DNA from 3 places in the Amycolatopsis carbonis genome. Region 2 is predicted to be linked to each of the others. Evidence: riboswitches for the same ligand, from Rfam matches in the RefSeq annotation. Region 2 holds a riboswitch; each other region holds the start of a gene.
What was found. A riboswitch is a leader RNA that binds a small molecule or an ion and turns the genes downstream of it on or off. The one in region 2 is predicted to bind S-adenosylmethionine.

Region 1: another riboswitch for S-adenosylmethionine. It lies ahead of QRX50_RS25685 (aminotransferase class V-fold PLP-dependent enzyme); the one in region 2 lies ahead of QRX50_RS13890 (methionine ABC transporter ATP-binding protein).
Region 3: another riboswitch for S-adenosylmethionine. It lies ahead of thrC (threonine synthase); the one in region 2 lies ahead of QRX50_RS13890 (methionine ABC transporter ATP-binding protein).

The regions. Positions count from the first base shown of each region.
Region 1 is NZ_CP127294.1:5,175,527-5,178,773, forward strand. Features, by position in the region: gene QRX50_RS25675 (Tm-1-like ATP-binding domain-containing protein) at 1-533, shown strand, start outside; gene QRX50_RS25680 (phosphoenolpyruvate hydrolase family protein) at 535-1,356, shown strand; SAM riboswitch class IV at 1,436-1,550, shown strand; gene QRX50_RS25685 (aminotransferase class V-fold PLP-dependent enzyme) at 1,591-2,934, shown strand.
Region 2 is NZ_CP127294.1:2,828,782-2,832,028, forward strand. Features, by position in the region: gene rsmA (16S rRNA (adenine(1518)-N(6)/adenine(1519)-N(6))-dimethyltransferase RsmA) at 1-589, shown strand, start outside; gene QRX50_RS13885 (TetR/AcrR family transcriptional regulator) at 580-1,164, opposite strand; SAM riboswitch class I at 1,552-1,642, shown strand; gene QRX50_RS13890 (methionine ABC transporter ATP-binding protein) at 1,856-2,866, shown strand; gene QRX50_RS13895 (4-(cytidine 5'-diphospho)-2-C-methyl-D-erythritol kinase) at 3,068-3,247, shown strand, end outside.
Region 3 is NZ_CP127294.1:4,602,715-4,605,961, reverse strand. Features, by position in the region: gene rpsT (30S ribosomal protein S20) at 1-92, shown strand, start outside; gene holA (DNA polymerase III subunit delta) at 550-1,521, opposite strand; SAM riboswitch class I at 1,670-1,804, shown strand; gene thrC (threonine synthase) at 1,818-3,083, shown strand; gene QRX50_RS22755 (ComEC/Rec2 family competence protein) at 3,108-3,247, opposite strand, start outside.

The DNA.
Region 1 (3,247 bases), 2.3 Mb from region 2:
TTACCGACGGCCTGCTCGCCGGTGTGCTCGACCTGACCACGACGGAGCTGGCCGACGAGCTCGTCGGCGGGGTGCTTTCCGCGGGCCCGCACCGGCTGGAGGCGGCCGGGCGCGCGGGACTGCCGCAGGTGGTCAGCGTGGGCGCGCTCGACATGGTCAACTTCGGCCCGGCCGACACCGTGCCCGAGCGGTTCGCGGACCGGAACCTGCTGGTGCACAACCCGACCGTCACGCTGATGCGGACGACCGCGGAGGAGTCCGCTCGGCTGGGCACGCTGCTCGGACGCAAACTCCAGGCGGCACAAGGGCCCGTCTCGGTGTTCCTGCCGCTCGGCGGAGTGTCCGCTGTGGACGTTCCGGACGGCCCGTTCCACGACCCGGCGGCCGACGCCGAACTGTTCGCCCACCTCACCGAAGCGCTGTCCGGTGGTACGGCGACCGTGACGCGGCGCGAAGAAGCCATCAACGACGCCGGGTTCGGCGCGGCCGCCGCGCGGGAACTGCACCGGCTCATCGGTGAAAGGAGGTCCTGACGTGGACCGCGAACGAGCGCTGGCCCGGCTCACCGCCGCGGTGGCGCAAGGCCGGCCCGTGATCGGCGGCGGCGCGGGTACCGGCCTGTCCGCCAAGGCCGCCGAGGCCGGCGGCATCGACCTGCTGATCATCTACAACTCCGGCCGCTACCGCATGGCCGGCCGCGGCTCGCTCGCCGGGCTGCTGGCCTACGGCGACGCCAACGGCATCGTCGTGGACATGGCGCGCGAGGTGCTCCCGGTCGTGCGCGACACGCCGGTCCTGGCGGGCGTCAACGGCACCGACCCGTTCCGGCTGATGGGTCCGTTCCTCGACGAGCTCAAGCGGATGGGGTTCGCCGGCGTGCAGAACTTCCCGACGGTCGGGCTGATCGACGGCGTGTTCCGCCAGAACCTCGAGGAGACCGGTATGGGCTACGGCCTGGAGGTCGACCTCGTCGCGCTGGCTCGCGAACGCGATCTGCTGACCGCGCCGTACGTGTTCGACCCCGAGCAGGCCGCCGACATGACCCGCGCGGGAGCCGACGTGCTCGTGCCGCACCTCGGGCTCACCACGAGCGGCACGATCGGCGCGCGGACGGCCGTCACGCTCGATGAGGCCGTCGCCCGGGTGCAGGCGATGCACGACGCGGCCAAGCGGGTGAACCCGGACGTGCTCGTGCTGTGCCACGGCGGGCCGATCGCCGAACCCGCCGACGCGCAGTACGTGCTCGACCACACCGAAGGAATCGTGGGTTTCTTCGGTGCTTCCTCGATCGAGCGGCTCCCGGCCGAGCGCGCGATCCGCGCGCAGACGGAGGCCTTCCGCGCGCTGCGGCGGTGATCTTCGGTCTGTGAGCACCGTCTCAGCTCACGGGACACCTCTGGCGTCACCGGGCGTCGTTCGGTTACCTTCATCAACAGGTCATGAGTGCCAGCGTTCAGCCCCGGCTTGCTGGCCGGCAACCCTCCTACCGCGGTGGGGTGCCCCGGGTGAGGACCAGGCCGGTCGTGTTGTGCGACGGGCAAGCGCGGGCCCCTCGCCGGGGGTCCCCCGGACTGCCGAGGAGGCACCGCCATGACTCTCGCTCTGGACCGTACCGCGGACAACACCGAAATTGTTGCCGCACAGGGGATTCCCGGCGTCGCGGGGGCGGCGCTGCGGGTGCCGCTGGTGACCGGCGGCGAGATCGGCTACGCGAACCTCGACCACGCGGCGAGCGCGCCGTGTCTCGACTCGGTCCGCTCCGCCGTCGACGAGTTCCTGCCCTGGTACGCGAGCGTGCACCGCGGCGCGGGCTTCGCTTCGCAGGTTTCGACACGCCTTTACGAGCGCACGCGCGACATCCTGCGCCGGTTCGTCGACGCGCGCACCACCGACACGGTCATCTTCACGCGCAACACCACGGATTCCTTCAACCTGCTGGCACGTTCGCTGCCGCGGCGCACGTCGGTGGTCGTGTTCGACACCGAGCACCATGCGGCCCTGCTGCCTTGGCGCGGCCCGAATGTGCGCCGCGTGCAGCTGCCGCGCACGCGCCTGGCCGCGGTGTCCGTTGTGGACGAGGCGCTCGCCGCCTGCCCGGAGGGACCGCGGCTCGTGGTGGTCACCGGAGCGTCGAACGTGACCGGCGAGCTGCTGCCGGTGGCCGAGATCGCCGCCGTGGCAAGGAAACACGGTGCCCGGGTGGCGCTGGACGCCGCGCAACTCGCGCCGCACCGCAGGATTTCCCTGCGGGAGCTGGACGTCGACTACGTCGCGCTCTCGGGGCACAAGCTCTACGCGCCCTTCGGCGCCGGCGCGCTCATCGGCCGGTCCGACTGGCTGCGCGCCGCCGAGCCGTACCTCGCCGGCGGGGGAGCGACGAAGCTCGTCACCTCCGACGCCGTCGTGTGGAACACCGGTGCCGAACGGCACGAGGCCGGCTCACCGAACACCGTCGGCGTCTACGCGCTCGGCGTCGCCTGCGAGCAGCTGGCCGCGAACTGGACTGCGGTGGGCGAGCACGAGGCCACGCTGCTGGAGCGGCTGCGCAAGGGCCTGGCCGGCGTGCCCGGCTGCGCCGAGCTGCGCCTGTTCGACGCGCCGGTGGACCGCGTGGGCACGGTGAGCTTCGTCGTCGACGGCTTCGAACCCGGCTGGCTCGCCGCGGTCCTCTCGGCCGAATACGGCATCGGCGTGCGCGACGGCGCGTTCTGTGCCCACGTCGCCACCAAGCGCCTCATCGGCGAATGCGGCCGCGACGGGCAGCAGGCCGTGCGCGTGAGCCTCGGCCTGGGCAGCACCGAGGAGCACGTGGACCGCCTCGTGCTCGCGCTGCGCCAGATCGTCGCCCGCGGTGCCCGCTGGGAGTACACGAAGGTCGACGGCCGGTGGGCGCCGGTGGGGGACCCGCGGGAGCTTCCGCCGTTCTGCGCCTGACCCGCTCGCTAGGCTCCCCGCATGGGGAGAACGTGGGGGTTCTGGGTTCCGTTGGCGGTGCTGGGTTTCGCCGAGCTGATCCTGGCGGCGGTGCAGCTCGTGACCGCTGAGCACGGGGCGCAGGGCGGGTTCGTCGACCTGTACGCGGGTCCGCTGCACCCGGTCCCCGAAGGCCTGCTCGGCCCCGGTCCCGGCGGGCTGCGGTTCCTCACCCAGGACCAGGTGCCGCTGCCGCCGTCGACGTACGCGACGGCGCTCGGCTGGCCGATCGCGCTCGCCGTGGTGGTCGCGCTGCTGCTGGTCGGGTACACGC
Region 2 (3,247 bases):
CCTTCCGCGTACTGCCGCCGAACGCGCCGCTTCCGTCGCGGATCAGCTGACCGTGGTCGGCGCCGACGCGTTGCGGATCAGCGCGGCGGATCTCCCGGCCGAGCCCGCGTCGCTGGTGGCGAACCTCCCGTACAACGTCGCGGTCCCCGTCGTGCTGCACCTGCTGGCCGAGCTGCCTTCGCTGCAGCGGGGGATGGTGATGGTCCAGACCGAGGTCGCGGATCGCATGGCCGCCGGTCCCGGCAGCCGCATCTACGGCGTGCCCAGCGTGAAGCTTGCCTGGTACGGGCCGGCGCGCAAGGTCGGCGCTGTGCCGCGGTCGGTGTTCTGGCCGGTGCCGAACGTCGACTCGTCCCTCGTGTCCTTCGAGCGCGGCACGCCGGTGGAGGGCATCGAGCGCCAACGCCTCTTCGACGTTGTGGATGCCGCGTTTTCCCAGCGCCGCAAGACACTGCGCGCGGCCCTCGCCGGCTGGGCCGGTTCGGCCGACCGCGCGGGTGAGCTCCTCGTGGCGGCCGGCATCGACCCGAAGACGCGCGGCGAGCAGCTCGATGTGCACGACTTCGTGCGGCTCGCGGCTCAAGCCTGAAAGAGCCGCCCCAGGTGGTAGTCCAGCGTCGCGAGGACCTCGCCCGGCGTGAAGCGGCCGTGGAGGACGTCGAGGCCGAGGCCGGTGAAGCCTGCGACCAGGAGGTTCGCCTCCTGCCTCGGCTGGACGCCGGGCGGGAGAACCGTGCGGCGCAACAGGCTGGTGAGCAGGTCCTCGATCGGCGTCTCGGCCTGCAGGAAGACCTTCGCCAGCGCCGGGTCGCTGTGGGTGCGGCTGAAGTAGGCGCGGTGGACGCGTAGCGACAGCTCGCGCTCGGAGTCCAGCGGGATCAGCTCGGTGAGCAGCGTTCGGACCACGCCGCGCACGCTCTGGTCGATCTGCGCCGCGATCCGGGCCTGCGTGCGCTGCTCGCCGCGTTCGTGCAGATAACCCAGCGAGAGCACGAGCAGGTTGTGCTTCGTCTCGAAGTAGTACTGCACCAGCCGCAGCGAGACGCCTGCCTCGGCGGCCACCTCGCGCATGCTCACCGAGTCGAGGCCGCGTTCGGCCGCGATCCGCCACACCGCCGTGGCGATCTCGCGCCGGCGCTGTTCGTGGTCCACCCGCTTCGCCACGGTCTTCCTCCGCTGTTGTGGTACGACTGTATCGGATACGCGTGTATCATCACGGTGTGACGGACGTCCGGAAACGGCTCGCGGACGGGAGGGGGAGTCCGGCCGGGGAGACCCGGTGTCTCGCCGTGGCGAGCTACCTCGCCGAACCGTCGTTTACCCACGTGTGGGCTGCCGCGGAATTTTCGTGCCGGAATCGCGGCTCCACCAGGGATCGGCAGCGTCCACAGTGGAATAGCGGGCTGGATTCGCCGCGTGGAAGAAATTCGGTGCCGGAGCTTTCGAGGTCCACGATGTGGCTGCGGGTGTCCCGCTATCCGGGCACCACCACTCGTGTGATCTGCACCAACGCGCTTGCGTTCACCCAATGGGATCGGCTTTACTCAGAACCGTCCATCCCGAGCGACTGAGAGACCTGGCTCGCCGAAGTCGCAGCAACCACTCCCCATGGGGCAGGTGCTACAGCCAGGACCGATGGAGGCTGTTTCCGATGCAGAGGGTAGCCCGCCCGCTCCTGTTGACTCGGCGGCGTGTCGTCGATGAAGGTCGCCGCACGGTATGTGCGTGTCGACGCTCCACAGTCATCGCCTGATCATTTCTTCCACAATTCTGCGCACCGTCCGAAAAGGACGGTAATTCGGTGACGCTGGCGCGCCCGGAAACGGTGCTGCGCCCCATGCCTGGAGCTCTCTTCGTGATCACTGTCGAAAACGTGTCCAAGTCCTTTCCCTTCAACGGAAATCCGGTCGCCGCGCTGCGTGATGTGAGCGTCGACGTGCAGGCCGGTTCCCTCTTCGGCGTGGTGGGCCCCGCCGGCTCCGGCAAGTCCACGCTCGCCCGCTGCATCGCCCTGCAGGAGCGTCCGGACCGCGGTGTCGTGCGGCTCGACGGCCTCAACACTGGTGCGCTCGACGGCCGCCGGCTGCGTGAGGTCCGCCGCCAGCTGGGTGTCGTCGGCACCAAGCCGGAGCTGCTCGCCGAGCGCACCGTCGCCGGCAACATCGCCACGCCGCTGGAGCAGCTCGGCGTCGACGGCCCGCAGCGCAAGACCCGCGTCGGCAACCTGCTCGACCTCGTGGGCCTCACCGCCCGCGCCGCGCAGAAGCCGGCCGACCTCACCCCCGGCCAGCTGCGCCGCGTCGCCGTGGCCAAGGCGCTCGCCGCCGGCCCGGCCGTGCTGCTCGCCGACGACCCCACCGCCGGCATCGCCCCCGAGGAGGCCGGCGCCGTGCTCGCCGTGCTCGACCGGGCGCGCGCCGAGCTGGGCACCACCGTGCTGCTGACGACGCCGGACGCCGGGGTCGTCCGCCGCGTCTGCGACGACGTCGCGGTGCTCGAAGACGGCGCGGTCGTCGAACGCGGTCACGTGCTGGACCTCATCGCCTCGCCGGGCAGCTGGACCGCGCAGGCGGTGCTGCCGGTCATCGAGACCGCCCGCGCTCAGGCCGCGAAGTACGACCGGTCTGCCGACGTCGTGCTGATCGGCTTCGCGTCCGTCGGCGCCCTGCTGCCCGAAGCGGCCGGCCGCTTCGACGTGGAGGTCGCCACCATCGGCGGCGGTCTCACGCGCATCGGTGACACCCCGATCGCCCGGTTCCGCATCGGCGTCCGCGGCGAGCGTGCCGACGCGGCGCTGGCGTGGATCGCCGACCGAGGCGCCCACGTGACGCAGGCCGCCCGCGGCCCGCAGAGCGTCGCCGCCTGACTGCTCGCTTCACCTCCGGCCCACCGCACCCCGATGTGGCGTTGGGTGCGCTCAACGCACCCAACGCCGCATTGGGGTGGCTGGTGGGACGTGGGGCCCGAGAGGGGTGAAGGGGTGTCCGAGAGGTTGGGACAGCCGTCCTGAAAACGGCTGTTTTCTCCTGGTGAGGAGCCCAGGCGCCCGGCCACGTAGGCTTGACGGGTGCTCGCCGTAGTTCCACCACCAGTCACCGTCCGGGTCCCGGCCAAGGTCAATCTGCACCTGGCCATCGGTGACCTGCGCGAGGACGGCTACCACGACTTGGTCACCGTCTTCCAGGCGTTGTCGCTCACGGACGAGGTGACCGTCGCGGTCACCGACGACCCGGGGCTCGAGGTCTTC
Region 3 (3,247 bases), 1.8 Mb from region 2:
AGCTCGACAAGGCCGTCACCAAGGGCGTCATCCACGCCAACCAGGCCGCCAACAAGAAGTCGGCTCTCGCGAAGCGCGTGAACCAGCTCTGAGCTGATCGCAGCAGCACCCTGCCAGACCTGGAAAAGCCCGGTGACCGCCTGGTCGCCGGGCTTTTTCGTGCGCTCCCCCGCATCCCCGGCGACGGCCTGCCCGCCAGGCCCGGGTACTGAGAAGGCCGGTCGGCGGCCAGTCCACCGGCGCCTGGCCTCGCGATATGTGCGCGGCAGGTGGCCTTCCAGGTCACCTCTCGCCACAGCAGGCCCCGTGCGCGCCGACCGCACCACACGCAGGCCCACCCCAGCGGTGGCTTCGTTTCACGCACCTCGCCACTGCGCGCCGGCCCCAGGTCGGTCGCGGCCCAGGGTCAGTCGCGGCGCAGGGTAATCGCGGCGCAAGGTCGATCGCGGCGCGGTGTCGATCGCGGCGCAAGGTCAATCGCGCCCCGGCGCCCCGGTACGGCGGGTTCGGCCTCGCCGTTGGGTGGCTCGGACTCCCGGGTGGCAGGGGTCAGCGTTCGCCCTTGGCGGCGACGACCTCGACGACCGCGCGTTCCAGGGCGTAGTCCGCGTCGGCCGCTACGCCCTTGACCTCGGCGTTCAGACGGGCGACCACGCGCATCGCGGTGGCGAGGCCGTCCTGGCCCCAGCCGCGCGACTGGCCCTGCGCCTTGCGGATCTTCCACGGCGGCATGCCCAGCTCGCCGGCCATCTGGTTCGGGTTGCCGCGGCCGGCGGCGGAGACGCGGGCGATCGTGCGGACTGCGTCGGCGAGGGCGTCGGCGACCAGGACGTGCGGCACGCCCAGCTGCATGGCCCAGCGCAGCGACTCCAGGGCCGCCGCGCGGTCGCCGCCCACGGCCTTCTCCGCCACGGCGAAGCCGGTCACGTCGGCGCGGCCGGTGTGGTAGCGGCGCACGGCCTGCTCGTCGATCACACCGCCGGTGTCAGCGACGAGCTGCGTCGCCGCGGAGGAGAGCTCGCGCAGGTCGGAGCCGACGGTGTCCATCAGCGCCATCACGCCCGCGGCGTCGATCTTGCCGCCCACGCGGCGCACCTCGTTGCGCACGAACGACTCCCGATCGGCGGGCTTCGTCAGCTTCGGGCACTCGGTGATCTCCGCGCCCGCCTTTTTCAGCGCCGCCGGCAGCGCCTTGGCCGCTTTGCTGCGGCCGCCGCCGTTGTGCACGACCACGAGCACGATCCCGTCGGCGGGCGCCTTGAGGTACGCCATCACCGCGTCCGCCAGCTCCTGCGAGATGTCCTGCGCGGAGTCGAGCACGATGACCCGCCCCTCGCTGAACAGCGAAGGACTCACCAGCTCGGCGAGCACAGGCGGTGTGAGTTCCGACACCCGGTTGCGCGTCATCTCGGCCGTCGAGTCCACGGCCCGCGCGGCGTCCAGCGACGCGCGGACAGCCCGCTCGATGAGCAGTTCTTCCTCACCGAGGACGAGGTGGAGCGGCGCGGGTGCGGTGGTCACTCCGCCATCTTCTCACCCGCCCGGCCCCGGGCTCGCTCCGGTGATGTGCGCCGCCACCGTGGCATGAGGTGATCGCCATGTCGTACGGTGTACCCGAGGCGGCGCCCAGCTCCACCAGATTCGCAGCGGCGCGCCGACAACTGAACACCGCTCATCCAGAGGGGCAGAGGGAACGGCCCGACGAAGCCCCGGCAACCGGCGTACAGCCTGTCTTCCCGAATTTGCGGGATAGCTGACGACCACGGTGCCAATTCCGGCCCGCGTTTTGCGGGGCAGATGAGGAAAGGAACCTCGCGATGACCGTTACCCTCGGCACGACCTCCACCAAGAAGACCCTGGACCTCGGTCCGGCCGTCGAACTGGTGTCGAAGGAAGAGGGCCACCGGCAGCCGCTCGCCCCGGAGTTCGTGTCCGCGGAGGACTTCTCGCCGCTCGAGGTCGCCTACGACTTCGGCCGCGTGCGCCGCGAAGACATCGAGGCCGGCCCCAAGAACATCTGGCGCTACAAGAAGCTCCTTCCCGTCCCCTCGACCGTCGAGGAGATCCCGAACACCGAACCCGGCGCCACCCGCCTGGTGAAGGCCGACCGCCTCGCCAAGGCGCTGGGCCTGAAGTCCCTGTGGGTCAAGGACGACACCGGCAACCCCACGCACTCCTTCAAGGACCGCGTGGTCGCCGTCGCGCTGGCCGCGGCCCGCGAGTTCGGCTTCGAGGTCCTCGCGTGTCCCTCGACCGGCAACCTGGCCAACGCGACGGCCGCCGCCGCGGCCCGCGCCGGCTGGCGGTCGGTCGTGCTGATCCCGAAGTCGCTCGAGCGCGCCAAGATTCTCACCACCGCGGTCTACGACGGTGATCTGATCGCCGTCGACGGCAACTACGACGACGTCAACCGCCTCGCCACCCAGCTCGCCGGCGAGCACCCGACGTGGGCGTTCGTCAACGTCAACGTGCGCCCCTACTACTCCGAAGGCTCCAAGACGCTCGGCTACGAGGTCGCCGAGCAGCTCGGCTGGCGCCTGCCAGAGCAGATCGTGGTGCCGATCGCCTCGGGCTCGCAGCTGACCAAGGTGGACAAGGGTTTCCGCGAGCTCGGCCAGCTCGGCCTCGTGGAAGCCAGCCCCTACAAGGTCTTCGGCGCGCAGGCCACCGGCTGCTCCCCCGTCTCGGCCGCCTTCCGCGCCGGCCACGACGTGGTCCAGCCCGTGAAGCCCGACACCATCGCCCGCTCGCTCGCGATCGGCAACCCCGCCGACGGCCCCTACGTTCTCGACGTCGTCAACCGCACCGGCGGTGCGATCGAGGACGTGAGCGACGAGGAGGTCGTGGAGGGCATCCGGCTGCTCGCGCGCACCGAAGGCATCTTCACCGAGACCGCCGGCGGCGTCACCGTCGCGACCGCGAAGAAGCTCATCGAGACCGGCAAGCTCGACCCCGAGGCCGACACCGTGCTGCTCATCACCGGCGACGGCCTCAAGACGCTCGACGCGCTCGAAGGCCGCATCGGCCCGAAGGCGACCGTGCCCCCGTCAGCCGAGGCCGTGAGCAAGGCCCTCGGCCTCTGACCGCCGGGCCCGCGGGCCGCTCCCCTAGCGGGGCGGCCCGCGCGGCTCACCCCGGCGCGCCACCGCCGGCCCGCCGTTACCGGGCAGCACGGCTGTGTCACCGTCCACATCGGTTCGCGTCACGAGCACACCCAACGTGCCCAGCACGTCCACTGTGGACTTCG